2 regions of the Pseudovibrio sp. W74 genome follow, and region 2 is predicted to be linked to the other one. Evidence: predicted binding sites of a transcription regulator. Region 2 holds the regulator's gene; the other holds the start of a gene.

The links. Region 2 encodes HrcA, which represses chaperone genes, less so after heat shock. Its sites were predicted from a motif close to GTTAGCACTCNCNNNNNGNGAGTGCTAAC; they were not measured.
Positions count from the first base shown of each region.
Region 1: groES (co-chaperone GroES) is a predicted target of HrcA. The motif match lies at 2,328-2,356, and genes of this name have one in related genera.

Region 1 is NZ_LMCJ01000057.1:168,150-183,874, reverse strand. It holds gene PsW74_RS23790 (DUF4268 domain-containing protein) at 1-126, opposite strand, end outside; gene groL (chaperonin GroEL) at 221-1,873, opposite strand; gene groES (co-chaperone GroES) at 1,939-2,226, opposite strand; gene PsW74_RS23775 (hypothetical protein) at 2,707-3,282, opposite strand; gene PsW74_RS23770 (sigma-54 dependent transcriptional regulator) at 3,457-4,908, opposite strand; gene PsW74_RS23765 (EAL domain-containing protein) at 5,289-6,731, shown strand; gene PsW74_RS23760 (pitrilysin family protein) at 6,776-8,131, opposite strand; gene PsW74_RS23755 (pitrilysin family protein) at 8,145-9,554, opposite strand; gene PsW74_RS23750 (hypothetical protein) at 9,741-10,478, opposite strand; gene lspA (signal peptidase II) at 10,677-11,183, opposite strand; gene ileS (isoleucine--tRNA ligase) at 11,211-14,192, opposite strand; gene PsW74_RS23735 (DMT family transporter) at 14,532-15,506, opposite strand; gene PsW74_RS23730 (DMT family transporter) at 15,669-15,725, opposite strand, start outside.
Region 2 is NZ_LMCJ01000004.1:145,901-161,625, reverse strand. It holds gene PsW74_RS03885 (TonB-dependent receptor) at 1-922, shown strand, start outside; gene PsW74_RS03880 (molybdopterin-synthase adenylyltransferase MoeB) at 1,075-1,893, opposite strand; gene hrcA (heat-inducible transcriptional repressor HrcA) at 1,910-2,995, opposite strand; gene rph (ribonuclease PH) at 3,187-3,906, shown strand; gene rdgB (RdgB/HAM1 family non-canonical purine NTP pyrophosphatase) at 3,906-4,547, shown strand; gene hemW (radical SAM family heme chaperone HemW) at 4,627-5,790, shown strand; gene phaZ (polyhydroxyalkanoate depolymerase) at 6,124-7,683, shown strand; gene PsW74_RS03850 (DUF2852 domain-containing protein) at 7,792-8,205, shown strand; gene PsW74_RS03845 (SprT family zinc-dependent metalloprotease) at 8,382-9,125, shown strand; gene PsW74_RS03840 (PBP1A family penicillin-binding protein) at 9,126-11,528, opposite strand; gene PsW74_RS03835 (GNAT family N-acyltransferase) at 11,824-12,666, opposite strand; gene PsW74_RS03830 (PAS domain-containing hybrid sensor histidine kinase/response regulator) at 13,027-15,261, opposite strand; gene PsW74_RS03825 (YifB family Mg chelatase-like AAA ATPase) at 15,329-15,725, opposite strand, start outside.

The DNA of each region.
Region 1 (15,725 bases), on a different contig from region 2:
AAACTTGATGTCGTAGTAACTTCCGTCGGGAACATTATTTCTCAGTTTAATCGGAAGTTTAGTGTCAGACATCTGGTCTTTGACTGCTTGCCAAATTTCATGATGTTTTTGTTTTAGTTCACTCATGAGTTGTTATTTCCTAGCTGAAGCTGATTGTGACAATGCAAAAAAGGGCACCCCGAAGGATGCCCTAATTCGTTTAAGCGTTGGTTGGCTTGGCTTAGAAGCCCATGCCGCCCATGCCGCCCATGCCGCCGTCCATTGGAGGCATTGCTGGGCCGGAGTCTTTCTTAGGCAGTTCAGCAACCATTGCCTCAGTAGTGATCAGCAGACCAGCTACAGATGCAGCATCCTGAAGAGCAGTACGAACAACCTTAGTTGGATCGATGATGCCAGCTTCAATCATGTTGACGTATTCTTCGGTCTGAGCATTGAAGCCGAAGGTCTCATCCGCAATGTTGTCCTGGATTTTGCCAACAACGATGGAACCTTCAACACCAGAGTTTTCAGAGATCTGGCGAAGCGGAGCTTCAAGAGCGCGCAGAACGATCTTGATACCAGCTTCAATGTCAACGTTCTCGGAAGATACTTTCTCAACAGCAGCTTTTGCACGAAGAAGAGCACAACCACCACCTGGTACGATACCTTCTTCAACAGCAGCGCGTGTTGCGTTTAGGGCATCGTCGATGCGGTCTTTTTTCTCTTTAACTTCTACTTCGGTTGCACCACCAACGCGGATAACTGCAACACCGCCAGCAAGCTTAGCAAGACGTTCCTGCAGCTTTTCGCGGTCGTAGTCAGAAGAAGTTTCTTCGATCTGAGCTTTGATCTGGGAAACGCGTGCTTCGATGTCAGTTTTTTCGCCAGCACCATCAACAATGGTGGTGGTTTCCTTGGTGATGTTCACTTTGTCAGCAGTGCCGAGCATGTCAACAGTCACGTTTTCCAGCTTGATGCCGAGATCGTCGGAGATCACGGTACCACCGGTCAGGATAGCGATGTCTTCAAGCATTGCTTTACGACGGTCACCGAAGCCAGGAGCTTTAACAGCAGCAATCTTCAGGCCACCACGCAGTTTGTTCACTACGAGAGTTGCCAGTGCTTCACCTTCAACATCTTCAGCGATGATGATGAGTGGGCGGGAAGACTGAACAGCGCTTTCAAGGATTGGAAGCATTGGCTGCAGGTTGGAAAGCTTTTTCTCGTGCAGGAGAATGAGTGGCTTTTCCAGGTCTGCAATCATCTTCTCAGCGTTGGTGACGAAGTATGGAGAAAGGTAACCGCGGTCGAACTGCATACCTTCAACAACTTCAAGCTCAGTCTCAAGAGACTTAGCTTCTTCAACGGTGATAACACCTTCGTTGCCAACGCGCTGCATTGCTTCAGCAATGTCTTCACCGATCTGAGTGTCGCCGTTAGCAGAGATTGTGCCAACCTGTGCAACTTCGTCAGTAGAAGAGATAGACTTAGAACGTGCGGTCAGGTCAGCAACAGCAGCAGCAGTTGCCATGTCAACGCCGCGCTTCAGGTCCATTGGGTTCATGCCAGCAGCAACGAACTTTGCACCTTCTTTAACAATCGCCTGCGCCAGAACAGTCGCAGTTGTTGTGCCATCACCAGCAATGTCGTTGGTTTTGGAAGCAACTTCACGCACCATCTGTGCGCCCATGTTTTCGAACTTGTCGTCGAGTTCGATTTCCTTCGCAACAGAAACACCATCTTTGGTGATGCGTGGTGCGCCGAATGCCTTGTCTAAAACAACGTTACGGCCTTTAGGACCGAGGGTAACTTTTACAGCGTTTGCAAGGATGTCAACGCCTTTAAGCATCTTGTCGCGGGCATCGGAGCCGAATTTGACTTCTTTAGCAGCCATGGTTTTGTCTCACTTAAATTCTTGAATAACAGAAGGGATCGTAGGGTCTCAACAATGGCCTGGAATTAAGCCAGGATACCCATGATGTCGGATTCCTTCATGATCAGCAGGTCTTCACCGTCGATCTTAACTTCAGTACCGGACCATTTGCCGAACAGAACGCGATCACCAGCTTTAACGTCGATAGCGATCAGCTCACCGTTGTCCTTACGTGCGCCAGCGCCAACAGCGATAACTTCGCCTTCCTGTGGCTTTTCTTTTGCAGTGTCAGGAATGATGATGCCACCAGCTGTTTTTTCTTCAGACTCAATGCGGCGAACGACAACACGGTCGTGTAGCGGACGAAACTTCATAATTGGCTCTTCCTCTCATACGCGAGCGCCCCTTTTAGGCAACGCCCGGACGCGAAGGTTAAAAACTTTGAGAGTGGGTGAAACCTTGCGGGCCCACAGTGATTAGCACTCCCAAAGGCAGAGTGCTAACAACCGTGAAATGATGTAGTTTCACCCTCTGGTATAGTCAAGGAGAGAGCAGCAAAAAAATATTTTGGAGCGCAAAAAATATAGGAATACTGCGAGAAATTGGGGGCAATTTGGGAACAGTCTCAACTCACCCTAGACGAATGGACTGTCTGTGCTGCCTGCACGGGAATTTCCGGAATCAGCGCAAAAGAAAAGCCGGCTTTAAGATTAAAGCCAGCTTTTGAACTTTAACAGGAAGCTTTCAGGTCTTAGAGCGTGTTCCCGAAAAGTGGTTCCGGTTTTTGGATAAGAATACGCGCAAAATTAAAGAGTTAGAGCTTGGTGCGTGAATGCATATGAACGCAACATGCTCTAATTCTGAAGAGGCGCGTCCTTCATGGAAAACGGAAGCTCAAAGCTGCCGGACTTTTCCGAGTTCTCGTCGTTAAACTGCACCTTCAGCACATAGTCTCCAGCTTGCAGCCCTTTAAGGTTGAAGCTCAAAGATGTCTGATACTCGCGGATTTGGTTGAAGCTTGCCGAGTGCAAGGCGGTAAACCCGTCCTGAGAAGCAAGCACCTGACCAGTGGTGTTGCGCAGTTCAAAGTCAACACTCAGATCAATCGCATATGTGCTGCCCATCTCTTTGTAAGAGAAGCCAACAGGCTCAGCATAAACGGTCAATGGATCACCGCTCTGGAACTCTGTCGTCTCCAGAGGCGTGTAAGCCCCATAACTCTCAGCTGGTAGTGCGATGAATTTTGCTGCCGTAAAAGCGAGTGGCTGCTGCTGCCAGGCAATGGTGTAGGCGTCCTGAGCAGCTTTAAAGCCAGCGCTCGGCGCACTCTTGTCTTCAGCAGATGCAGCGCTACCCAACAAAGCAACCGCAAAAATAGAACAGGCTGCAGCTTTTGCGTAAGCTGACATCCCTCTCACTGTAAATGGCATTGTTAGCCCCCTAGAGCCAGCAGAACACAATATCTGCGGCACTCACCTGATTCTTGGCGGTGGTATAGCTCTTAAATCTAAGGGAGACAATACTGCCCCATTTGTTGAGGCAGCTTAGATATGCGTCACGAAGACATTCCTCATGCGATGGTTAAGCAATTACCACGCAATTGATCAGGCACCAGCTCGTTCAGCCCAGGATTGCTTCTTCCGGTAGATGGTCGAGGGGCTGATTTCCAAAGCGGCAGCTGCAAGGGCAATGTTGCCGTCAAAAGTTTCAAGCGTGGTCTCGATAATCTGCTTTTCCTGAAACCACAGCGGTTCGATAGAACGCCCCATGGAAGGCATAGGCTCGCTTGTGCTGAAGGCAATCTCGGAAAGAACAGGAACAGCCTGGTCACGCAGCAAAGGAGAGAGCATGAGTTCAGTGACTTCATCACCGTCATTCATGACCACAAGCTGGCGAATGACATTCTCCAGTTCGCGCACATTACCCGGCCAGCTGTGCTGCAACAAAAGAGCTTCTGCATAGGTCGAAAAACGCTGAAATCTGCGATTTTCTTCTGCGGTATACTTCTTCAAGAATGTTTGAGCGAGGGACGGTATGTCCTCGCGGCGCTCACGAAGAGCTGGCAGACGGATCGGCAGCACGTGGAGACGATAGAACAGGTCCTCACGGAAGCGACCAGCAGTGATCTCTGTTTTCGGGTCTCTGTTGGTTGCGCAGATAACGCGCAGATCCAGCGAGCGTGGTTTATGCTCTCCAACCCGTTGAATGGAGCCAGTCTGAAGGAAACGCAAAAGCTTGCTCTGCAGGCAGAGTTCCATTTCACCGATCTCATCAAGGAACAAAGTTCCCCCATCGGCAAGCTCTGCTGCACCAGCTCTGGCTTCATCTGCTCCGGTAAAGGCACCGCGTGCATGACCGAAGATCTCGGACTCCATCAAATTGGCCGGAATCGCTCCACAGTTGATTGCGACAAAAGGCCCGCCTTTGCGTGCCGATCTGGCATGCAGTGCCTGTGCACACAGTTCCTTGCCTGTACCTGATTCTCCGGTAATGAAGGCTGGTGCGCTGGATGTGGCCATCCGGTTGATCTGCGCATAAACGCTTTGCATGCGATTGGAAGCACCAACAAACCCTTCAAACTGAGCAGCTGGTCCAGACGTGACGCTGGAGACAATCGCCTCAGAGCCAGTCGCGGCTGAAAGGGAAGGAGAGGGTGCCGCTCTCTTGAAGACACCCAGATGTGCTTCAAGTTTCTCCAAAAGCATTTCGCTTGTGTAGGGTTTGGTTAAAAAGTCATGAGCGCCATTGCGCATGGCATTCATGGCACGGCTCACAGACCCCTTGGCACTGACCGCAATCATAACCGCGCGCGGCGCAGCAGCGACAATCTCGGAAAGCTCGGCTTCTCCGCCGATGCATTCAAGATCGACAATAACGATATTGATTGGGGTATGTCGCAAAAAGGCGACAGCATGTTCTTTGCTCGCAAGAACATGCGCAGGTTGTCCGCTGGTAACATGCTTCGACAAAGCACTACTGGTTTTACGAGCCTCTGCACGATTAGTGTCGACGACACAGGCGTTCAAAAACCTATTGGTAGCTTTGGGGGATCCCATTGGCAGGCAACCTCAAAAATCAATACATCAGGTCGAAAATCATTCGACACCCTGAGTTTGTGCAAACAGGGTAAACAAACCCTTTTCGTTTTCGAGGTTGATTGCATTATGCAGTTAATTTCTTTCACGCAGAACGCTTCGAGCAACTTTCTTACCCGATAAATATCATTGTTCGCCAGAATCGCGCGTCGAAGTTCAGCTCGGGATTGTGACGAAAATCGTATGCGCTGATGATATATGTAGCTCTATTGTCATTCTTGCGGGGACAACACGGGTTTTCCCTAGAAATATAATGGGTATAGGGTTCGAACGACCTCAGTAAATGCGGCAAAATTCAGGTATGTATTTTGTGATTCGGACCAACAGGTACTCTTGAGGATATGACGCGCTTGGCGAACATTTCCATTTTGTTTTCTATTTCAGCCATTGCGGCCTCTTGTGGCACTGTGATGGTCTACCTTTTTGCGCGTCCGGTTGGCGAGGCCATCACCGTTGCCTTCACGGCGATGTGCACCATGATCTTCATCCATTTCATGTTGACCCGCTCTCAGGAAAAATCCGCGGTATCTGACGCTGTCAATCGCTTGGAAGAGCGGATTGCAGTCATCGATGATGATGTCGGGAACCTCGAAGGCCGCCTAACTGGCGTCGAGCACAACATTCCGCGCCGCACACGGGAAGAGATCGACCCGTTGTTTGCTGAAGTGGAGGTAATCGGTTCTTTGGTGAAGCAGATGGCCGAAGCCATGGCCGACATGGAAACCCGGATCGAGGATCAGGGCATTGCCATCGAGGACCAGCGCACCAAGCAGGCACAGCTTCAGCCTCAACCAGCTCAGCGCCTGGCCGCTCCGCAGGCAGCGGCGAGAGAACCATCTGTTGATCTGGCCAGTCAGGCAGCTGCTGCATTTGCGAGCGCAGCAGGCCAGTCAATGGCAGCAAGTCAACCGATGGGTGCGGTGCAGGAACCGTTTGCTGAGACGCGCGCACCAGAGATGAAGCGCCCGGCAGCTCCGCGCATGCATCACCCCAATGCCGCTCTTGCCGAAGAAATTCGTGCAAGCATCGAAGCCGGCAGGGTGGACCTCTACCTTCAGCCAATCGTGACATTGCCACAGCGCCGTGTTCGCTATTACGAAGCCCTGACGCGTCTGCGCAAAGCCAATGGCGACACGCTGGAGCCAATCGAGTTCCTTCAGGAAGCGGATCGCACCGGCCAAATGCCAGCGATCGACAACATTTTGTTGTTCCGTTCCCTTCAGATCCTGAAGCGTCTGGCAACCCGCAACAGAGAAGCAGGCTTGTTCTGTAACCTGTCTCCAAGCACGCTCATGGATGAAAACTTCTTCCCGGGCTTTCTGGAGTTCGTGCGCGCCAACGACACATACTCAGATCTGTTGATCTTCGAATTCTCGCAGGCTGATGTCGCCGTCATGAGCGCGATTGAGTATGAGAGCCTCGCTGCTCTGGCTGAGCTGGGCTTCCGGTTCTCTGTGGATCGCATCACCGATCTGCGCATGGACTTCCGCGCTTTGGCTGATCGCGGCTTCCGCTTTGCAAAGCTGCACGCATCGCGCCTGTTATTGCATGAAGATGATCTGGCCAAGAGCAACATCCATCCGGCTGATTTTGGCAGTTTGCTGCAACGCTATGGCATTGAGCTGATCGTGGATCACGTGGAGAGCGAAGGCGCCGTGCTGGAGCTTCTGGAAATGGACATCCGCTGTGCGCAGGGCTTCCTGTTCTCACCGCCGCGTCCTGTCCGTGCAGACGTTCTGCAAGGCGCGCCAAATCCGCGGTCACTAAAGAAAGAGGCGAGCTGATTTTCATCAACTCGCCTGCTTGTTTTTCCTGCTTTGAGTAAGAGTTAGTTCAGTGGTTTGCCAACCGTAACAAAGGTTGGCTCAATGCCATCAAACATGTCCTGAGCAACCTCACGAACACCTTCCAGTGTCACGGCTTCAACCATCTCATTGCGCTTGTCGATGTAATCAATGCCCAGCTCCTGGGTCTGAATGCCTGTCAGCTGACGGGCAATGCTGCTGGAGCTGTCAAAGTTGAGAGCGTAATTGCCAGTCAGATAAGACTTCGCTTCTTCAAGTTCTGCCGGAGTAGGCCCAGTCTGCGCCATACGCACCATCTGCTTCTTGATGATATCAATCGCTTCACCAGCTTTGTCCGAGCGTGTACCTGTGGACCCCATCAACAGCGCTGCGTGCTTGTAAGGAACCAGATAAGAACCAACGGAGTAAGCCAGACCACGCTGCTCACGGATTTCGTCATAGAGCCATGAGGAGAATGAGCCACCACCCAGAATGTGGTTCATCACGAAGGCAGACATGAACTTCGGATCATGACGCTCATAACCCGGCAGAGCGAACTGAATGGAGGTCTGTGGGCTCTCAAAGTCAACGTGAACAGCCTTATCTGTCACAGGCTCCACATTGGGAATCGCAACCAAATCACCGTTCTCAGGCAGATTAGCAAAGACTTTGTCCAGAACGCTGGCCAGCTCATCAGCACTAATGGCTCCCACAACGCCGATCTTCAAAGAGTCCTTTGCAAAGATCTTTGCGCGCTGTGTTTTCAGATCATCAGAAGTCAGCTTGGCAACCGTATCCTCAGTTCCCCGGCTTGGGCGGCCATAAGGGTGATCCGGGAAGATGGTCTTGGACAAATTCAGACCAGCCAGAGCATCTGGGCGCTTCAGGCTACGACGAATGCCAGAGATCGTCTGTGCTTTCATCCGCTCAAGAGGATCATTGTCAAAACGTGGTTCATTCACAGCCAGACGAAGCATCTCGAAGGTGTGATCTTTATTGGCCTGCAAGCTCTGGAAAGACCCATAGAAGAAGTCGCGGCCAGAACTGAAGGACAGACTCATTGTCAGATCTTCAAGACGTCCTTGAAAGGCTTGGGAATCCAGATCACCAGCCCCTTCATCAAGCATGGTGCTCAAGAGGTTGGTCACACCCAGCTTTGCATCTGAATCCTGAGAGCTACCACCTGCAAACGCAAAGTTCAGCGCTATGATTGGAACAGTATAGTCTTCCACCAACCATGCTGTGATACCTCCGGGGCTTTTAACCTCTTGGATCTCAATAGCCTGACTGTTCTGCACAAAGGTAGCGACGAACAGGAATGACAAGGCCAGCAACGCAAACAAACTTGCCGTCATGCGGGAAGCGGAGGCAGAAGCTGCCATAAGAACTTTAGCTTTCATCGAGCGTCCCCTCTCACTCTGCATTTTCAGGTTTTGCAGCAGGCATCAGATAGCTCGCCACACTGGTTTCACTAAGGTACTTCTGTGCAACTGCCTGAACCTGTTCAGGTGTCACTTTGGCAATGCGAGCAGGCCAGGTCTGAACCTTCTCAACAGAACCGCCTGTGGTCAGAGCTGTCCCAAAGATGCGCGCCAGCACGTCTTGCTTGTCTTGCGCGTAAATGGCAGAGGCCAGCATAGAGCGTTTAGAACGTTCCACTTCTTCAGCTGTCACACCATTCTCAAGAACGTCATTCACGATTGCCAGAGCACGCTTCTCCAGTTCTTCCAGCTCAACGCCATCTTTGGGAGAGGTGTAAAGAATGAAGCGGGTGTCATCCAAAGCGGTAGACTGGTACCAGGCTCCAGCACTGGTTGCGACTTCGCCTTCAATCACCAGCGCTTTGTAAAGCCGGCTGTTAGCACCGCCACCTAAAATGTCTGAAAGCACTTCAAGAGCTTCAGAGTCACTCGGCTCAGCAGTGGTTGAGCTTGGTACGATCCAGCCATGTTGCAGGCTTGGCTGGGCAACCTGATCACTCTGCAGGCTGACTTCGCGATTACCTGGCACGATCTGGACATGCGGACGATCTCGTGGTCCCGGGTCTGCACGTTGCTCAACCTTGCCATAGGTCTTCTTGGCAAGGGCCAGAACGTCTTCCGAGGTGACATCACCGGCGACAATCAGGATTGCGTTGTTTGGTGTGTAGTACTTGTCGTAAAAGGCGATAGCGTCGTCTTTGTTCAGCGCCTGAATTTCGTTTTTCCAGCCAATCACCGGAATACCGTAGGGGCTGTTCGGAAACAGGACCTGATCGAATGTCTCAGATAATCTGGCCGCGGGACTGCGATCCACGCGTTGGGAACGCTCTTCGAGCACCACATCCCGTTCTGGATCAACCTGCTTTTCAGTCAGGATCAGGTTGGACATGCGATCAGCCTCATAGCCCATCACCATTTCCAGATGCTCTTTGGCAACCTGCTGATAATAGGCCGTGTAGTCTTGAGAAGTGAAGGCGTTTTCCTGACCACCTACCTGAGCAACCTTTTTGGAGAACTCACCCTCTGGTGTATTCTTGGTTCCTTTGAACATGAGATGTTCAAGAAAATGCGCGATGCCGGATTTACCGGGTTTTTCATCTGCTCCGCCAACGCGGTACCACACCATGTGGGTCACAATCGGGGCGCGTCGGTCAGGGATGACAACCACCTGAAGGCCATTGTCGAGAGTGGTTTGGGAAACATCGGTTCCGCCGATGTGTATTTTTGAAAAGTCTTCGATTGAAGCTTTCCCTGTCGTATCCGCAGCCACGGGCAATACAGGGCTTGCGAAAACAACCAGACTCAAAGCGAGGGCTTTAAGCGCGAGAGATCGACCAGTCACGTAGGGGGCTCCCTTTAAAATGAGCAGGACACAGCTGCCCTACCTATACCGTGATTGTGGTTAATCTCCTCGTGAATTATTCGTAATCTATTGCAGCTATAATGAAAAAAGCGCGAACATCGTCGCGCTTGCTTCATAGTTTACTCAGGCTTTCAGTAAGACTTGAACTCTCTGTTAGAGAAGTTCTTACTGCTTGCTCATATCGATACGAGCGCCGTCTTCAATTGCTGCTGCTTCACGCTTTTTGCGAACTTCTTCGCTTTCGTCCACTTCCGGGGTCGCAAAAGCAACGCCTGCAACAGGCGTGGAGTAAGCCACTGGAGGCTCGGTCAGGTATTTGCGTGTCGGCGTACAACTTGGATCGCCAGGTGCGCAAATCGGTGCTTCCACATCTTTGCCACCAAGCTGTTTTTTGGCAGCCTGATATTGCTTGCCAAGAGCTGCAAGTTCAGTCGGGCTCAGCTTGTCACCATCAAGAAGCTGCTGCTGACGTTTCTCAGCTGCGAAATCGCGAGGGCGAGCCGCTGCTTTCTCCAACGCAGGGTGGCCGCGCATTTGCTCAATGCTCAAAGGCTCACCTGGCTCTACCTTGTAGAACGCGCGGATCTCTTCAAGTTCTTCCTTGGAGCGGTCAACCGGCCAGTTGCTAGCAACTTCAGAAAGCTTGCGGGAATCTGGCTGCGGAAGGTTGCCAGCCTGTGTCGGCATAACAAGCGGAGCACGCTCTTTGTACTTGATGTCAGTGTTTTTCTGAGACTCAAGACCAACAGCGCTCAAGACACCCGTCATCAAACTCAAATCGGTGGTTTCAGTGCCATCATCGAAGTCACCATTACCTGTCATACAGGCGGATAGTGCGAGAGAGAGCCCGCAAACAAAAGTGGCCCGAACAACGAATTTTTTGCTACGGCTTTGCAATTTCATTACCCTTGTTTCCCGATCACCATCAAAACGGCGTTTGACAGGCATCACGGGTCAAATGACAGCCTGCGAAATCTGTAGTCCTCATAATCCAGTGATGCCACCTTAAAACAGGAATCACGAAACCATGAAGGCCCTAAGTGTGTAGTTATGCCCAGAAGCACCCGATATTCCCCACATATAATTGAGAATTAGGCAGTTTTAGGGCTGGCTATCCTTATTTTTGCCAATAAATAAGGTGTCGAGCAGCAAACCAGCAGCGCCAATAACAATCCATGCATCGGCAAGATTGAAGACGTACCAGGAAAATTCCCCAACATGAAAATAGAGGTAATCGACGACTTTGCCATAATAGAGGCGGTCAAAACCATTGCTCAGGGCGCCGGAGAGAACCAGCCCGAGGCAGAAACCTTCCAGCCGGTTACTTGCGCTCGCACTCCAGAACCAGATGAAAACTGAGGCAACAACCGTAAAGGCTGCCAATCCCCAGCGGCCAAGCTCTGTCGTTTGCTGGAAAAATCCGTAGGAAACGCCTTTGTTCCAGACCAGAACCAGATCCAGAAAAGGGCCAACTGGGATTGTAGGAATACCGCCACCTGAGAAATGAGCGACAGCCCAGAACTTGGCAATCTGATCAACAACCAGACCAGCTATGGCAAGGAGGAGGACGAGGGAACTGTGATGTCCCCAAAACTTCAGTTTCTTCAAGGTCAATTCCCTCGTCACATCGTTTGCTTAAACAGTCGCGCCATCCAGCTCGCGCATTGCATCCGCATCGCGCAGTGTCAGCTCAGGATACTCAGCGTCTGCACCAACTTCTGGCAGGATCTTCCAGGAGCGGGCACACTTGTTGCCCTCAGCAAGACCTGGCACAACGCCAACACCAGCAGTGTCTTCCAACGTGAACGCACCTTCAGGAGCGCTGTCAGAGGACAGGTTCAGCTGAGATGTGATCGCGATTTCTGCAGCGTCCAGACCATCCAGAGCAGCCATCAGGTCTGCATCTGAGATGTAAACGGTTGGATGTGCTTCCAAAGAAGAACCGATCCGCTTTTCACGGCGTTCGATTTCCAATGCACCAGTGATCACACGGCGCACCGCACGAACCTTCTCCCACTTCGCTGCCAGCTCATCGTTTCTCCACGCAGAAGAAACAGCAGGGAACTGCTGCAGGTGCACAGAAGTTGTCGCTTCACCGTAACGGTAGATCCAGCTCTCTTCCATGGTGAATGGCAGGATTGGAGCCAGCCACATGGTCAGATGACGGAACAGCTGCTCAATCACATAAAGAGAGGCTTTGCGCTTTGTGGAAGACGGAGCATCGCAATACAGCGCATCCTTGCGGATATCGAAGTAGAACGCGGACAACTCAACAGTCATGAAGTTGAACAGAGCAGAGAACACACGCTTGCTGTCGAACGCCTGATAGGCATCACGAACCAGCACATCCAGCTCGGCCAGACGGTGTAGCATCAACAGCTCAAGCTCATTCATGTCAGCAAGAGCAATCTCTTCGCCGTCATAGTGACCAAGAGACCCAAGCATGAAGCGCAGAGTGTTGCGCATCTTGCGGTAGGCATCAACGTTGGTCTTGATGATCTCAGGGCCGATACGCTGGTCTTCAGCATAGTCGACAGAACCAACCCACAAACGCAGAATGTCAGCGCCGTACTGCTTGATGACGTCCTGAGGTGCAACCGTGTTGCCCAAAGACTTGGACATCTTGCGGCCTTGCTCATCCATGGTGAAACCGTGGGTGAGAACAGCGTCATATGGTGCATGACCGCGAGTACCACAGCTTTCCAGCAGGGAAGAGTGGAACCAGCCGCGGTGCTGATCGGTACCTTCAAGGTACAACACGTAGTCGTCACCACCCAAACCTTTACGGTTCGGGTTCAGGTCTTCACGGCGTTCCATGCAGAAGGCGTGTGTTGAGCCGGAATCGAACCATACGTCGAGGATGTCCTCGACTTTTTCGAAGTTCTCAGCATCATATGCATCGCCAAGGAAGCGCTGTGTTGCGCCTTCTTCAAACCATGCATCCGCACCTTCATTCTGGAAGGCTTCGAAGATACGCGCGTTAACTGCTTCGTCCTTCAAAACTTCACCGGTTTCCTTGTTCACAAGTACGGTGATCGGCACACCCCATGCACGTTGACGGGAAAGAACCCAGTCAGGACGCGCTTCGATCATGGCGTTCAGACGGTTCTGGCCAGTTGCTGGCACAAAACGTGTCTCGGAGATCGCCTTCAGCGCGCGAGCACGCAGAGTGTCACCTTTGGCTTCCTCGGAAAGCTCCTTGTCCATGTAAACAAACCACTGCGGCGTGTTACGGAAGATCAGCGGTGCTTTAGAGCGCCAGGAGTGCGGATAGGAGTGCTTCACACGGCCACGAGCCATCAGACCGCCAACTTCTGTCAGCTTTTCGATAACAGCTTTGTTGGTGGAGCCTTCTTTGCCCTTACGGTCAAGAATGTACTTGCCTTCAAACAGCGGCACATGCGTATAGTAGGAACCATCCGGCTGAACGGTCATCGGAACCTGCTCAGTGCCCGCTTTTGCAAAGGCTTCCCGGTTGTCCAGGAACATCTGGAAATCTTCCTGACCATGACCAGGAGCGGTGTGCACGAAGCCAGTACCAGCATCATCGGTGACGTGCTCACCGGCAAGCATCGGCACGTTGAAGTCGAAGTAGTCGCCAGCGCCTTCAGCACCACGCAGCGGATGCGCGCAGTATTCGATACGTGAAGGGTCTACAGAAAACAGCTTTTTGTAGCCTGCTACTCTGCTTGCTTCAAAGACAGATTCTGCCAGTTTATCAGCGATGATGTACTTTGCACCAACCTTGGCCCAATTATCGTCTTCAGCTTCAGTGACTTCATAAAGCCCATAGCTGATGTCTTTGGAAAAGGAGATCGCTCGGTTCGCAGGGATAGTCCATGGAGTGGTTGTCCAGATCACAACAGAAGCTTCACGAATGAATGCTGCTTCCATTGGTTCATATTCAACACCATTTGCGTTTGGTTCATCTCTGTAGGTAGAGACTACTTTGAACGGTACCCAGATGGTGTGGGAGATATGGTCTTCATACTCCACTTCCGCTTCAGCAAGAGCGGTCTTTTCAACAATAGACCACATCACAGGCTTGGAACCACGGTACAGCTGGCCGGATGTCGCGAACTTCATCAGTTCTTTTGCGATCACAGCTTCACTGTCGTAGCGCATGGTCAGATATGGGTTGTCCCAGTCTGCTTCAATACCAAGGCGCTTGAATTCTTCGCGCTGAACGTCAATCCACTTGTCCGCAAATTCACGGCATTCCTTACGGAATTCGTTGATCGGCACAGCGTCTTTGTTTTTGCCTTTTTTGCGATACTGCTCTTCGATCTTCCATTCGATCGGCAGACCATGGCAGTCCCAGCCAGGAACGTAGTTCGCATCAAAGCCCTGCATCTGCATGGAGCGGTTGATGATGTCCTTCAGGGTCTTGTTCAGCGCATGACCAATATGGATGTTACCGTTCGCATAAGGAGGGCCATCATGCAGGATGAACTTAGGGCGACCTGCGGATTGATCGCGCATCACCTTGTAAAGGTCCTTGTCCAACCACTTGGAAAGGATCTTAGGTTCATTCTTTGGAAGGCCTGCCCGCATTGGGAACTCAGTTTTAGGCAGGTTGAGCGTGTCCGAATAATCGCGGCTCGGTGTATCGGTCATTTGGCAGTCCGCTTATGTGGGCATTTGTTTGCCCATAGGCATTTGGTAAAGCGCAGGAATTTGCGCAAGTTTGAAAATCCCGCCGTCTCTGTGACGGTTGGAGGTCTCCCGGTACTTCAGGGCGCCAGCGGGCGTCTCAACTGAAGGCCGGGCCAATAATTCGAAATTGGCACACCTTGAGTAAGGTCAAAGGAGCAGTCCTGTTATCTTCAAACTCGGCTAACATAATGAGTGCTTTTAGCAGCGCTTATCCTAGGAATAAAGAGCCTCTAACAACAAAGCTCAATATTCTCAAGACCAAGCGCAATTTTCCTGAAGACGGAACCCACGACCCAATCGTCAGTAATGGCGCTTGGGTGAGCTGTCGACAAGCTCTTCACTTTCCGCCTGACGCTTCGCAGCGGTCCGTTCACGGTGTGCAATGTAAAGCCCGCCACCTGCAATCAAAGCCACACCCAGCCAGACAAACATGTCCGGAATGTCCCCAAACAGCACAAAGCCGACAATCGTTGCACTGATGATCTCGGTATAGCTGAGCGGTGCAAGAACGGAGGCAGGGGCTCGGTCAAACGCAAGCACGATACAGCCGTGTGAAGCAAACGAGATGATGCCCATCAACACGAACAATGGCAGATGAGTAAGATCCGGTGTTGTCCAGGCGGCAGCTTCAAACCCAAGCAGGCTTGCGATGATAACAAGCGGTGTCAGCGTCAAAACACCAGCAATACCCGTCGCGAACTGAATGCCAAGCAAAGAGGCACTCCCTGCAAGTTTGCGCGTCAGAACAAGATAAACTGCAAAGGAGGTCGCGGCAGCAAGTGGCAACAGAGATGGCCAACCCAAAGCGCTGGATCCTGGACGGATAATGATCAGCGCTCCGATCATGCCAACCACAACAGCCGCCCAACGGCGCACACCTACTTTTTCCTTCAAAACAACGGCAGAAAGTACAGTCAGGATCATCGGCTGCACAAAGAAGATCGCAATCGCATCCGCCAAAGGCATGTATTTAAGAGAGGTGAAGAAGAAGATTGAGCAAATCGCGAGACAAGCACCGCGCACCAGCTGAATACGGTTGACCTCTTTCATCAAAGAGCCGAACGAACGGCCCATGAAACCCGCAATCACGAGAACAATAATCGCCTGACACAGGAAGCGGCCAAGCGACACCTCAACTGGCGAAATGAACGCACTAAGATACTTGGCCGTGCCATCCATCAGGGGGGCCAGAGACATTCCGGCGACCATAAACAGAATGCCATGTAGCCCGGCATTGGAGGTATGACTATCTGTCGAGGCGGTTGTTGTTGTCATGTTGCTCTCGGATAATGGGGATACGCTGACATATCAAAGCCAGCGCAGAGGGTAAGGGCCTATATTGACGCACCAGCTATTCCTTTGCGCAACCAAAAGAAAGTGCCGGTAGCGGGCTATTCAGTGCAGTTATCTAAAGAGTATCTGTTCCGCCCCTCAATATTATGAGGGAGAGGGTTTTCTCTCTGCATTTGCAAGTATCAGTCCGCTGCAGATAAG
Region 2 (15,725 bases):
CCCTCGCCTGAAGACCAATGGAACGGTACAGCCCGGCTCCTCATCTCATCCAGAAGGTGAAACACACACTCTTGGTGTGTTCGGGCAGGCTGAGTTTGTAATTCATGACCGCCTTACACTCATTCCTGGAATGCGTGTTGACCATTCTCGCCTGAAGCCGGGGACTGGCGTGGCTCTGCGTAAAGATCTGGATGAGACGGCCTATTCTCCAAAACTTGCAGCAATTTATGAGCTGACAAACTGGCTGAATGTCTTTGGTTCTGTTGCACACACAGAACGCATGCCAGTTTTGGATGAAGTTTTCTCGGGTGATGGCTTTACCGATCTTGGAAAAGAAAAATCTAACAATTTTGAAGCTGGCTTAGGCTTTAAATTCAATGACGTATTGTTGGAGAATGATAGCCTTCGCTTCAAAGTAACGGGCTTTTACAACAACATCGACAACTACCTCTATTCCTCTCGCGATCATGCAACGGGCAAGACAATCACAACTGCTATTGATGAGGCGCGGATCAAAGGCATCGAGTTAGAAGCAGGTTATTCCTCTGACAGCTGGTACGGCAATCTAGGTGCTTCAGTCACACGGGGTGACAACCTTTCTGATGATGAATATCTGGATAGCGTTGCGGCAGATAATCTTTTCCTTTCAGTAGGGTATAAGATTACCGACTATAATCTGGATGTTTCCTGGCGCTCTGACCTATACGCAGAACAGGACCGCGTGAACGATGCTGACGATGCTTCACCAGGTTATGCGCTGCACAGTGCGCGTTTAGCCTGGAAGCCTGAAGATGGATTCCTTGCAGGCTCAGAAGTGCGCGCTAGCGTGACTAATATTTTCGATCAGAAACACACAGCGCATCTGAGTGAAACCGAAGGCAAAGGTCGGTCCTTTAAGCTTAGCTTGGTGAAAACGTTTTAAGCCTCTCTTCGGTGCGCTGCAAATGCAGTGTGTCTGGCAATGCTGGTGAGACAGGTTTGCCAGAATGAGGCTAGGCCTTCTGTGGCGGAAAGGCCGGGATCGGCGGGGAAGAAATTCTCCGCCGTTTTCTTTTGTAACTCAATTACGCTGGATCAGCCGTGCTCAGTTTCCAGCATTTCACTCCATGTTTTTGGGGTGTCGCCGTTGAGCGGGTTCTTTGCAGAGCGTTTGTACTTGATGGTTTCAAAATGCATGCTCAGTGTGTCTGCCAGCAACAAGCGCCCAACCAGACCTTCACCAAACCCAACGATTTCCTTGATCACCTCAAGCGCCTGCAATGTGCCAACCAGGCCTGTCAAAGCACCCAAAACACCCGCCTCAGTGCAAGTTGGTATGGAGCCAGCCTCAGGGCGTTTGGGGAACAGGCAGCGATAAGTTGGGTTGATGTAATTGCCCTCATCATCGCGCTCAAATGGTTTCAGTAGCGTAACAGAGCCGTCAAACTGGCCCACAGCAGCCGTAACCAAAGGACGGCCAGCATAAAAGCACGCATCCGAAACGAGGTAACGGGTGGCAAAGTTATCAGAGCCATCAACAACGATATGGTAATCGTTGATCAACGCCATTGCATTTTGCCCACTAATGCGTGTCGGATGCGGAACAACGCGCACATTCGGGTTCAGCCGAGCGATCGCCTCCGCCGCACTGGCAACCTTAGGCTCGCCAAGCTTCTCCGTGTCATGGATGATCTGACGCTGAAGGTTAGACAGCGAAACAACGTCATCATCAACAATACCAATGGTGCCAACACCAGCCGCCGCCAGATATTGCAGAACCGGTGCGCCAAGTCCTCCAGCGCCGATTACCAGAACGCGCGCAGCTTTAAGTTTCTGTTGCCCAGGACCACCGACATCTCGCAGGACGATGTGGCGGGCATAACGTTCCAGTTCAGAAGCTGTAAGGGAAAGCAATTGAGACTCCAGTAGTTTAACCGAGCATACGGCTCACCAGTCGGGCTGTGTAATCCACCATGGGAATGACACGCGCATAATTGAGACGAGTCGGCCCGATAACACCAAGAACGCCCACAACGCGCTGTTCACTATCGCGGTATGGAGACACGATCAAGGAAGAACCGGAAAGCGAGAACAGCTTGTTTTCTGACCCGATAAAAATACGTACGCCTTCGCCGCCCTTTGCAAGATCAAGCAGGCGGATCAGTTCACTCTTGTTTTCCAAATCATCAAATAGCAGGCGAATACGCTCCAGATCTTCCTTCGCACCCACATTTTCAAGCAGATTGGAACGACCACGCACGATAAGCGTACCCGGATCGTTTTTATCTCCCCCCCAAACGGCAACACCTGCATCCACCACTTTGGATGTCAACGTATTCAGCTCGGCCTGAAATTCGTTTCGCTGCCGAACAAGTTCAAATTGCGCATCAGCTAGTGTGCGGTTCCGGATGATGGAGTTGAGGTAGTTCGAGGCTTCGGTCAGCGCAGACGGTGGCAGACCAGCGGGCAGGTCGACAACACGGTTTTCAACGGAACCGTCCTCACTCACCAGCACAACAAGTGCTTTAAGCGGCTCAATCTGCACAAACTCGATATGACGAAGAGTGGTGTCTGTCTTGTTGGAAAGAACAACCCCCGCCCCGCGGCTCAGGCCAGATAGCATCTGACTGGCTTCTGTCAGGACCTGCTCCGGTGTTTTCTCACCACCTTTAGCCTTCACCTGAACAGCAATCTGCTCGCGCTCTTCCTTGGTCAGGTCGCCAACTTCCAAAAAACCGTCCACGAACAGACGAAGACCAGACTGCGTCGGCAAGCGTCCAGCACTGGTGTGCGGAGAGTAGAGCAGCCCATGGTGCTCCAGATCTGCCATTACGTTGCGAATAGAGGCCGGAGACAGAGGTTGCGAAAGCCCGCGTGCAAGGTTGCGAGACCCCAACGGTTCGCCGGTATCAAGGTAGTTCTCGACAATGCGCCGGAAGACCTCACGGGAACGTTCATCAAGATCCTCAAGAGGGACAGAAGGAGGAACGCTCGTCACGGTATCGGTACTCCACATCAACAGCAGGTTTGGGCCAAAGCCTGTATTCAATCCCTAACACAGGACAATTGAACAGCCAAAACTCATTTTTAGCAGAAAATAGCCTCTCAAACCAAAACCAGCCTTTGCGCTAACGGCAATCCGCAGCTAAAAGATCCGCAATACCATTTGTGAATTTGTAGCTATTAAGCAACCCGAGGGAGCTTGCCTTGAACCGTCCATCCAAACGTACACCAGAAGAAATGCGTCCAGTCAGCCTGGAGCGCGGTGTTGCCAAACATGCCGAAGGCTCCTGCCTGATCAAATTCGGCGATACCCATGTTCTGTGTACCGCAAGTTTGGAAGAGCGTGTTCCGCCGTGGCTCCGTGGTCAGAACCGTGGCTGGGTAACCGCAGAATACGGCATGCTGCCACGCGCAACTCACGACCGTATGCGCCGTGAATCCTCTGCAGGCAAGCAGTCTGGCCGTACTCAGGAAATCCAGCGCCTCATTGGCCGCTCTCTGCGTGCTGTTGTTGATCTGGGGGCACTGGGCGAGCGTCAGATCTCCGTTGACTGTGATGTCATTCAGGCAGACGGCGGCACCCGTACAGCATCCATCACCGGCGCATGGGTCGCTCTGCACGACTGTCTGAAATGGATGGAAGCGCGCGACATGGTCAAAACCGATAAGGTTCTCAAAGACCACATCGCAGCGATCTCCTGCGGTATCTACGAAGGCACTCCGGTTGCTGATCTGGACTATATCGAAGATTCCTCTGCTGACACTGACGCAAACTTCGTCATGACTGGCAAAGGCGGCATCGTTGAAATTCAGGGTACTGCTGAAGGTGAGCCATTCTCCGAAGAAGAACTCGGCCAGCTCATGGGTCTTGCAAAACAGTCCATTTCCAGACTGGTTGAGCTGCAAAAGCTGACGGTGCTCTGATGCAGGCAGAAACAACAGAAAACCGCCGTCTGGAACCTGGCAAGCTCGTGCTTGCCAGTCACAACAAGGGCAAGCTGCGCGAAATTCAGGACATGCTTGCACCGCATGGCTTTGAAGTTCTCTCTGCTGGTGATCTGGATCTGCCAGAGCCAGTGGAAGATGGTGACACGTTTGAAGCAAACGCTGCAATCAAAGCACTTGCTGCGGCAACGGCCACTGGCCTGCCTGCCCTTGCAGATGACAGCGGTTTTTGTGTAAACGGCCTCAACGGTGATCCGGGCATCTACTCCGCACGTTGGGCTGGGTCAGACAAAGACTTCGGCGTGGCCATGCAGGCCGTGCAGGACAAGCTGACCGAAACGAACGCTACAGACCGGACCGCTTACTTCGTTGCTGTGCTGTGCATGGCATGGCCGGATGGGCGCACTCAGTTCTACCGTGGTGAGATTCATGGTGAACTGGCGTGGCCGCCGCGCGGTCTGGAAGGCTTCGGCTACGATCCAATGTTCGTTCCAGAAGGTTTCGATAGGACCTTCGGTGAGATGGACAAGCAAGAAAAACACAAAACAAAAGAAGGTGAAGCGCTGTCACATCGCGCCCGCGCCTTTGTTAAGTTTCAAAAAGAGTGTTTGCCAGCGTAATGCGTGTTCCCGAAAAGTGGATACCGATTTTCGGATAAGAACTCGTGCGAAATACGTTGGCAATCACAAAGGAAAAAGAATGACTGTGTCACCGGTTGGCGGCTTTGGGATTTACGTGCATTGGCCTTTTTGTTTGGCAAAATGCCCATATTGCGACTTTAACTCCCACGTGCGCCACCAGCCGGTTTCGCAGGAACATTACGCCAAAGCTCTGGCAACAGAGCTGGCACGCTATGCGCAGATGGTGCCGGGTCGCACGGTTGACTCCGTCTTCTTCGGCGGCGGTACACCATCTTTGATGGAGCCGAAAACCGTTGAGACAATCCTCAATGAAGTTGCGCGCCTCTGGCATCTGCCGTCCACCGCTGAAATCTCCATGGAAGCCAACCCAACCAGCGTGGAAGCAACCCGCTTTGCAGGCTATAGATCTGCAGGCGTAAACCGCCTCTCCGTTGGTATTCAGGCGTTGGATGACAAGGAACTGAAGATCCTTGGTCGCCAGCATTCTGTTTCGGAGGCGATTCAAGCTGTTGAAATTGCGCGCAAAACTTTCCCACGCATCTCGTTTGATCTGATCTACGCGCGCCCCGATCAGACCTTGAAGGCATGGGAGCAAGAGCTCAACCGTGCTATCGATCTGGCCGCTGATCACCTCTCCATGTATCAGCTCACCATCGAAAGCGGCACCATGTTCCAGCGCTTGTATGCAGCTGGAAAGCTGGAGATGCTGGACCCTGATCTAGCCGCAGACATGTTTGACCTGACACAGGAGGTCACCGCAGCACGCGGTTTGCCGGCCTATGAGGTCTCAAACCATGCGGCGCCTGACGCTCAGTGCCAGCACAACCTCATTTACTGGCGTTATGGTGATTACGTCGGTGTTGGACCTGGTGCACACGGCCGATTGACGCTGGAAGATGGCACCAAGCTGGCAACCTCGACTGAAAAACATCCGGAAACATGGCTAGGTTTGGTTGAAAGTCAGGGCCACGGCTCTATTTCTGAAGACATACTTGGTCATGGCGAGCAGGGTGACGAGTTGTTGTTGATGGGTATGCGATTGCATGAAGGCATTGACGTACCACGTTATGAACAGCTCTCTGGCCGTCAGTTCAAACCGCAGAGATTGTTAAATCTGCAGGAAAACGGCATGGTAGAATGGGTGAGCAACACTCGCCTGCGTGCAACGCAAGCAGGCTTTCCCCTACTGGATGCCGTAATTGCTGAGCTGGCTTCCGATTAGCATTCCCAAATAAAATTCATTAGCGATTTCAACTTAGTGAAATAATTGCAGTCGAATTACTCGATTCGATTGGGGTATTAATTTACATATTGTGCAATGCAACATAATTGATTACACTGACATGCACCTCAGCGATGGTGAAGAACCTATTGATCTTCAATGCAAGTTAAGGTTGGTTTGAATTTCTCCATGAGTCTATGTTGCTGAAAAGGTATAGAGCTGTCTATACTTTTGCGGTGCAGCACTTCGGGCTAAAGTGTATTCGTGTTGCGGAAATCAAGAATTACATGAACAAGAGTTGGCTGAAGCGAACGTCTTGGGAGGAAACATTCTGTGCTGTTCTACCACTTGTATGAAATGAACCATGCAGCGATGTCCCCTGTCCGGGCTGCAGCAGACATGACAAGATTGTGCTTTCAAAACCCGCTCAATCCCATGTCACACACGCAGGTTGGTCGCACGGTTGCTGCATCCTGTGAGATGCTTGAGCGCGTAACCCGTCGTTATGGCAAGCCGGAGTTTGAGCTCGACACCACTGTCGTGGATGGTAAAGAAGTAGACATCACGGAAGAAATCATCTGGGCGAAACCATTTTGCGGCCTGTTACACTTCAAGCGTGATTTACCTCAAAGCAGAAAAGACGATCCTAAAATTCTGATCGTCTCACCCATGTCTGGCCACTATGCAACTCTTCTGCGCGGCACTGTTGAAGCCTTACTGCCAAATCTGGATGTTTACATCACGGACTGGGAAGACGCGCGACAGGTGCCTGTAGCTGATGGCCGTTTCGACCTGGACGATTACATCGAATACATCATGCAGATGCTGCATTATCTGGGGCCAAATACGCACGTTCTGGCGGTTTGCCAGCCATCCGTTCCAGTTTATGCCGCCGTTGCCTTGATGGAAGAGAACGGAGACAAATGCGCTCCGGCGACTATGACGCTGATGGGTGGCCCAATTGACACCCGCGAAGCGCCAACCGCCGTGAATGATCTGGCCGTCGAAAAAGGTATCGATTGGTTCAAGCGCAATGTTGTTATGGAAGTTCCTTTTCCGCACAAAGGCTTCACACGACAGGTTTATCCGGGCTTCCTCCAGCTCTCTGGCTTCATGAGCATGAATCTGGACCGGCACATGGTTGCCCATCGCGATTTCTTCCAGCATCTGATTGAGGGTGATGGTGACAGCGCTGAGAAGCATCGTGACTTCTATGATGAATATCTCGCTGTTATGGATCTGACCTCCGAATTCTATCTCCAAACCGTGGAGACCGTGTTCATCGAGCATTCGTTGCCAAAAGGCGAAATGATGCATCGTGGCAAGATGGTTGATCCGAAAAAGATCACCGGCACGGCGCTGTTTACCGTTGAAGGCGAAAACGACGACATTTCTGGTGTTGGCCAAACCCAAGCGGCTCAAAAGCTGGCTGAAAACATCCCATCCAACCGCCGGTTGCACTACATCCAGCCCGGTGTAGGCCACTACGGTGTGTTTAACGGTTCAAAGTATCGTTCAGAAATCGCGCCACGTATCGTCAAGTTCATTCAGGATAATCCAAGAAACGTGCGTGCGGAGCAAGTTTCCAAACGTGCAGCGAAAAAGACCCTGCGTGAAAACACCTCTGAGAAAATTGCGGGTGATCCACTACGCGAAATCCTGCTTGCTGAGCCAAAAGGCGCTGCAGATGACCTGCAGTTGATCAGCGGTGTTGGACCTAAACTAGAGCGGGCTTTGAACGGCGCAGGTATCTTCCACTACTGGCAAATTGCAAATCTGACAGAACATCAGGCCGCGGCGCTGGACGATCGTTTGGATATTCGCGGACGCATGGTTCGGGATAATTGGGTTGAGCAGGCACGCCGTCTCAATGAAACAGTGCATTCCAACTGAACGTAAGTGAAGATAACCCATCGTCTAATAAAATTTCATTCTATCTCTTGAAAGTAAAATAAAATCATCCCATCTCAAGCTTGTTGATTTGAGAAAGGGGTGATTTTAATGAATGTAAATGCAATAAAACCCTCCTGGAATCCTCTAAGTATTGCACTTATGGTTCTTGGATTCGTAGTTTTCTGGCCTCTTGGCCTTGCTATGCTTGCCTACATCTTATGGGGCGACAACTTAAATGGCTGGAAGCGTGAAGCTAAATGCCAGTGGAATCGTAGCAACTTGAAAAATACGATGGACAATATGCAAAATGCGACCCGCAGCGGTAATGCTGCATTTGACGACTACCGTGAAAAAGAGCTGACCCGCTTGGAAGAAGAGCGCAGAAAGCTTGATAGCATGCGTCAGGAATTCGATGATTACATGAACGACCTGCGTCGGGCTAAAGATCAGGAAGAATTCGACCGCTTCATGAGAAACCGCCACAACCGTCCTGGTGAGCCATCTGCTGGTGAAGCAATCTAGTGGTTCTCAAAGGCTCATAACAAGCATCTGGTGCTCTGCTTTTGCAGGGCACCCTTTTGTGCGTTGAGGCTTACTCGCAAAGCAACACACACGCTAAAGTAATTCGCACTGGTCGACTTTCAAATCGCCCCTTTCTCTGCAATAACGAGAGCGACCAGTGCAATTTTTGAGGTGATATGGGGTTTTTTGCGACAAAGGTTTTGCCGGAGTTTATTGAGGTGGATCTGGGGCATAAGCCTCTGCAAATCCGCCTGAAACGCAACTCCAGAGCAAAGCGCTATATCCTTAGAATTCCCCCTGGAGACCCAACACCTGTCATCACTGTTCCTGCTCGCGGCAATCTGAAAACAGCCCAGGATTTCGCCAACCGGCAAGTCGAGTGGCTGAAGCAAAGATTGGGCTCTCGTCCGAATATCATCAAATTTGAAGAGGGCGCCCGCATCCCTATAAAAGGTGTCCTGCACACCTTGCGGTCTTCTGGCAAACTGCGTGGGCTTGCGAAGCTTGACCTTGAAGAAGAGACGGATGAACCGCTGTTGTTACTGCCGGGCGAAACCCAAAGCTTTCATCGTAAAACCAAAGACTTTCTGCGCAAATCAGCCAAAGAAGCTCTTGAGGCACACGTACAACACTTCACAAAGAAGCTTGGATGCAACTATCATAGCATCACACTACGAGACACTAAGAGCCGTTGGGGATCCTGCTCGTATGATGGGAAACTATCGTTCTCCTGGCGCCTTGTGATGGCACCACCCGACATTTTGGAGTACGTAGCCGCTCACGAAGTTGCTCACTTGGTGAAACTGGATCATTCACCAGAGTTCTGGCGTGTTTGCGAGCAGTTAGCACCCCACACAAAGCAAGCCCAACGCTGGCTCAAAGAGCACGGCTCTCAACTTCACCTTTACGGACAGGAATAGCTAGCCACCGCCAAACAACCTTCCAAGCAGGTCCAGGGGGCTTGTGCTGGAGTTGTTTTGCGGGCGCGGAGCTGTTGTTGCTTGAACAGCAGGCCTTGGTGGCTGTGGTTGCTGAGGAGCTGCCAAAAATGTTGGTTGACGACGCGTAGGCGCGGTACCCGGCTTTAGCAATGGTGATGTTTCCGCAAGATTAATCGGCACCCCCGGCAGTCTGGCAATCGGGATATCCTGATGCTCTGTCTCCATCACCCATGCCCAGATTTCTGCTGGCAGTGTACCCCCACTCACCTTCTTCATTGGCTTGTTGTTGTCGTTTCCAAGCCAAACCGCAGTGGTGAGTGAGTTTGTATAACCAATGAACCACGCATCTTTGTAGCCTTGCGTTGTACCGGTTTTGCCTCCCGCCGGTCGTCCAGCCAACAGCGCGCGTTTTCCTGTGCCTCCATAGACTGTTTGTGCCATCATAATATTGATTTCACTCAGCTTATCTCCGCGAACAACGCGTCCTGTACCATCACCGGAACGGCGATAAAGCACTTTACCATGTTCATTTCGAATTTGCCGTACCACATGAGGAACGACACCATATCCGCCATTGGAGAAAGGCACATACGCAGCTGCAATCTCAAGCGGGGTAACCTCTGAAGTTCCAAGAGCGATGGACGGATTGGACTTGAGCGCAGATGTAATGCCCAGACGACGTGCTGTACGCGCCACGTTGGCCGGACCAACCTCATGCGCCAGCTTTGCTGCAACGGTGTTGATCGAAAATGCAAGCGCTTGCGTCAGTGTCACATCGCCGTAGTATCGCTTGGTGTAGTTCTTCGGCGTCCAGCCCCTGTAGGTGACACGAGCATCCCTGCGGACAGTATTAGGGGTCATACCCCGTTCCAATGCCGCAAGATAAACAAACGGTTTGAAGGCGGATCCCGGCTGTCTGCGTGCATAAACAGCGCGGTTGAACTGGCTTTTCCGATAATCAACACCACCAACCAGAGCACGGATTGCACCACTGCGATTGAGCGTAACAACCGCGCCTTGTGTGACATTAAACTCTTGGCGAGACTCCGCAATTCGAGTGGTCAGCGCCGTTTCTGCCGCTTGCTGCATGTCCCAATCGATGGTGGTATCGACGATGATGTCCTCGCCAATAGAGCCGACGAAGCCAGGTAGCAACTCCATCACATAATCAGCGACATAATTGCCACTGCTGCTGTTATGGCTTGTGACCACGTTCGCCGGGTTGAACAGGGCATTCTTAGCGTCATCAGCGGTGATGAAGCCAGCCTTATGCATTGATGCGATCACCACCTGCGCACGACCCTCTGCAAGAGCGGCATTGCGTGTGGGGGCATATTTACTAGGTGCTTTCAGAAGTCCTGCAATGGTTGCCGCTTCAGCAAGATTGATGAGATGAGCGGATTTGCCAAAGTAAACCCGCGAGGCGGCATCAACACCATAAGCCCCGGCACCGAGATACACCCGGTTAAGGTACATCTCCAGAATTTCGTCCTTGCTGTAATTCCACTCCAACCACAGCGCCATCACCACTTCCTGCATCTTGCGTTGCATGGTGCGCTCAGGCTTTAGGAACAGGTTCTTCGCCAGCTGCTGTGTGAGTGTTGATCCGCCCTGTACAGTTCGCCCGCTGGTGTAGTTGACAAATGCAGCGCGGGCGAGACCAATTGGATCGATGCCGAAATGATACCTGAACCGCCTGTCTTCAATAGCCATTACAGCTTCAGGCAGATACGTAGGCAACTGCTCAAGACGGACGGCCTCTCCGCCGGTATCTCCACGATTGGCAATCAAAGTGCCGTTTGCTGAAACGATGCGCACGTTAGGTGGGCGTTGCGGAACAGCCCACTCCGATGCTGGTGGCAAATGCGCAGCGTAATAGGTGAGAATACCGCCAACAACGACGATCCCCCAAATGCCAAGTACGACGCTCCAATACATGGAAAAGCGAAAGGACTTCCACAAGAACCGTCGAAACTTGCTTTGGCTCTTTGGCTTGCCAGAGGAGGTTGCTGCATCAAGAGCTGCCAGTGTCTGTTGACGTGCCTTGCGGCTAGGCTTTTTGGCAGGCTTCTTGACTGGCGCTCCTTGCGCAGGTCTGGCACGTTGAGGTGCAGGTTTTCTGGCCTGTGCCGTTGGGTTTTGCGGTGAAGAGCGTTGCCCTGATGATGATTGCTTGCTTGGAGCGTTGGTTTTGCTCGGGCGGCGAATATAATCTTCCACCTCGTCCGGACGCAATGCGACGCCTTGTAAGCGTGGGCGTTGAGGTTGTGCTGGGCGTTTAAGACGCTGTCCCTCAGGGTGTTGAGGCGGCCTGCCGGAAGGGCGTTGCCCGGGGCGCACTGGCCTCCGTTTTTTGCCATTTCCATTTTGGCCTGTCGCCATAACTTTAAAACACCCCAGTACCAATCACTCAAATTTTGGGCAAATATTGCCATTAAAGATTGAGCAAGCCTGAACAAACTCAGGCTACTGACCGCTTGGGAGGGAGGTCGCAACCTGGATACAAAACACGAACGATTTTAGGGAAACACGCTTAATTGAGCGTTAAGCTATTGAGGTGAATTGCGCGGAGTTGGCCGGGAAATGCCACAAATATGAAGAGATGTTAGCGCTTCTACGCAAATAAAAAAGGGCGGAAACCCGCCCTCTCCATTTTGAGATACTAGTAGCTCTGTGATCAGCTGGAATACCGGCTGGCATCTTGACCATAGTAGTTCACATAGCGTGAGTTCAGCTTGGACACTGGCATGATGATCAAAACATCAGTGGTACCGAACTGGTGATCAACAACTGCTCCGTTACCGATATAGGCGCCAAGGCGTAGATATCCTTTAATCAGCGGTGGTAGAGAACGTAGCGCAGCGCGTTGATCCACCTGATCTTTCGCAATGCGGTTCATTTCTACATACTGGTCCGGCAGTGCTGATACATGCCATTCTTCTGGCGCACTAGCAAAATGATGCAGGAAGGAAAGCTGCTCAGCAAGAAGATCAGGATCAGTACCTTCGATAGAGGCACAGCCAATCATAACATCTACATTATTCGTCAGCACATAAGACCAGATGCCATGCCATAGCAATTCTACGGTCTTCTTGGTGCGATAAGGTTTCAAAACACAAGAACGACCGAGTTCCATGAAATTCAGATCACTGTGACGATCCAGAATCCCTTGAATATCAAACTCGCCTGCTGTGTAGAAACCGCCATTGAGCTGTGCAAGTTCCTGACGGAGCAATCGGTAAGTGCCTACGATCTGCGGCTTGAGTTTGGAAAATGGTTTGTTGCGAACCTGACTGTTGTGATCAACGACCAATAGATGATCACAAATCTCGTCATAACTGTCGCGATCAAGACGCGATAACTGAGTTTGTGCATCTGCAATAGCGGACATCTCTTCGTAAAACACTTCGTAGCGTAAACGCTGAGATTGCTTGAGTTCTTTGGCTCCGTTGGAAAGACGAACCTCGAGTGGGCCGACCTTACCGAGGCTTTGTCCTGCCTCCGGTATTTTTCCAAGCATTGCCTGAGGGATCCACCGCGGCGCAGGTCGCCCTGACAGCTTACTCGGTGTGAACTTTTTTAGGACTTTCATCGGGGAAATATGTCCAGATCCAGCCATACTATTATTATCTCATATTGCTTAGGTGCTTAAGAAACATTGCAATAATGAGAACGCCTTTCTGAATTTGCACCAATTGAGTCACCCATGTCAATTTTGGGTAGTCAATCTGTGATATAAGCCCATTTTAGGACAGTTGAGTGACACAACACCAACATTTACCCGCGTAACGACGCTCACATTTGCTAAACAATGCTGCGGTCGCGGTTAATCTGAGTATAACAACCGCCTCGTGATATTGAACAGGCTAAATATACCGAGCTATCCCTTAGCATAGCGTTTTAAAACAGCCTCAAGATCCTGCTTTTTTAGGGGTTTGCTTAAAAAACCGTCTGCTCCGGCCTTAATAGCCTCTTCTTTTGCCTCCGGCATAACATCTGCTGAAACAACATAAATTGGCACTTGCGACGCAGATTTGTCTTCCCTGCCTCTAATTTTGGAGATGGCTTCAAGTCCATCCAGACCGGGCATGTGCAGATCCATAAGCACAATATCAAACGTGCCGCTGGCACAGAGCGAAACAGCCTTATGCCCATCCTCCGCAAGCTCCGATCTGTGGCCCAGTTTGTCCAGTAGTGCTTGAACCAGCATCCAGTTAATTGGATTATCTTCGGCCACTAATACATTGAGATTTGTGTTTTGGCCTTGCTGTATAGGCGCCACCTCTTTTTCTATTACATCGTTATCTACCGCGTCAGTCTGCAGCAAACCGGGGGAGAGTACCCGAAGCAGTGAGCTGCGACGAACAGGACGGGTCAAGTAACCAGAAAACTCCCCGGTCTTGATATCTGCAATCCGCGCCCGCTCCTGTGGTTTAATGAGGACAAAGATCTCTGGCGCACTCTCAGATTGCTGCCCATAGAATTTGCGAATGCGTCCCACAAATTCTTCACCAACAAGCAAACGGTCAAAAGGTGGCGTTAGAGGCAATTCTTCGAGCTCGTCTACTTCCAGAACCTTGGTGTGAATGAACCCGCTGGTGTTGAGCGTTTTATGGACAAGGCTGGCTTCAATCTGATTGCTGGTTACGATCGCGATGCGATCTTCATGACTTTCGGCAGGGTCTGCAGAAATCTCATCAACAGGCATCTCAAGAAGGAAGGTGGAGCCGCAACCCAACTGACTCTGAACGGTGAGTGAACTTCCCATTAGCTCAGCCAGCCGTTTGGAAATTGCCAGACCCAGGCCAGCTCCATCGAACTTGCGATCGCGGCCATACTCACCCTGTTCAAATTCCCGGAAGATGCGAGCTGCAGTGATTTCATCCATGCCAGGGCCAGTATCTTTAATGGCGAACTCTAGCAAATGATGGCCTGTGGTATCAGTAGCGACTTTCAGGACTAATGAAACACCGCCCTCTTCTGTAAATTTGATCGCGTTTCCAACCAGATTGTATAGGATTTGCTGTAATCGTGCAGGGTCGCTCTGAATGGTATCTGGAACGGATGGACTGATAAATGAACCAATCTGCAACCCCTTTGCATGAGCTTTGGGAGAGAGCAACTCCACAACGCGCTCCACTAGCGGAGTAAGCTCAACACTGCCAGATTCCAATTCCAGCTTACCCGCTTCGATCTTGGAGTAATCAAGAACCTCATCAATAAGCATTAAAAGTGTGGAGCCTGAAGTTCTGATCGCATTAATATAGTTTTGCTGCTCTGCAGTGGTTGTCGTGTCATCCAACAAATCTGCCATGCCCAAGACGCCGTTTAAGGGCGTACGAATTTCGTGACTGACCATCGCAAGAAAACGAGATTTTGCCTCACTAGCATTTGCTGCATGGTCGCGGTCTTCGCGTAGCTTTTGTTCAGCTTGTCGCCTGTCTGTGACATCCGTCAGGATCCACTGAATGATCGGAGCACCGCCGCTGCCATCGCGAATACTCAGGCGCAGGAGTGAATACCAGCGAGTGCCGTGTTTTGTGCGCAAAGCAACGTCTTCGGTTGCTCCAGCAGCCCCTTCCTCAAGGTCGGGTGTGAAGTCTTCAGCATAGGGCAGATGAATAGCCCGCCCGACTTCAACACCAAATCCAGTCGGAAAATTGCGTTTGCCTGCATCATTCACGGAAAGCACCAGGCCTTCGCTGTCACAACGGATCACGATAGCGCCCAGCGCATCCAGAATAGAGCGGTGCCGATCATCTGCTTCGCGCAGTTGCCAGTCAGCATCACTGGCTAATTCGGATGGATCTTCAAGTTGTTCAACTTCACTGCGGATCTGAGCTGTTTTCCAGCTTTGTGCGATAACATCACTTGCCGGAAATCGGCGAAACAACACGGCGCCAGCTCCAAAGGCAAGCAATACAACATAGAGGCTTTGTGCAGATCGCCAATCAGTCAGCAGCAGCGCAATCAGCAAGCATATAACGCCCACGAAAATGGAGAGGCTCTTTAGAACAAAGGAGGATTTCTCGGTGATTTCGCTTTGCTTAATCAGAGACACGCGGGCCTGAGTAACAACATGGGTGCTCTCCTCAGTTTTTAGTCTCCGTTTCAACACTGCTTTTGCTCCACCCGAACTATTTCGGTAAATCAGTAAAATTCAATTGGTAGGATATAACAGATTACGCGGCGGCCAAATAGGCGGAAGAGCGCTTGAAGCTCAGGGCCTCGGCCAGGTGAATACGCTGAACGGAATCTGACCCGTCCATATCTGCAATTGTCCGCGATAGTTTCAGAACCCGATGGTAGCCACGTGCAGAAAGACCAAACTGTATGGATGCCTGTTCAATCAACTCCTTACTGCCCTGATCCAGCGCAACAATTTGCTCAATGGTCCGCGCGCTGGCATGTGCATTGACGGTGATGTCTAGTCCAAGGGAGACATAACGGGCTTGCTGAATTGTACGAGCACGTGCCACACGTTGAGCAACCACTTCCGAGCTCTCTGAAGTGTGCGGGCTGATCAGGTCTCTTGCAGAAACTGCGGGAACATGAAGTTGCAGATCCATCCGATCAAGA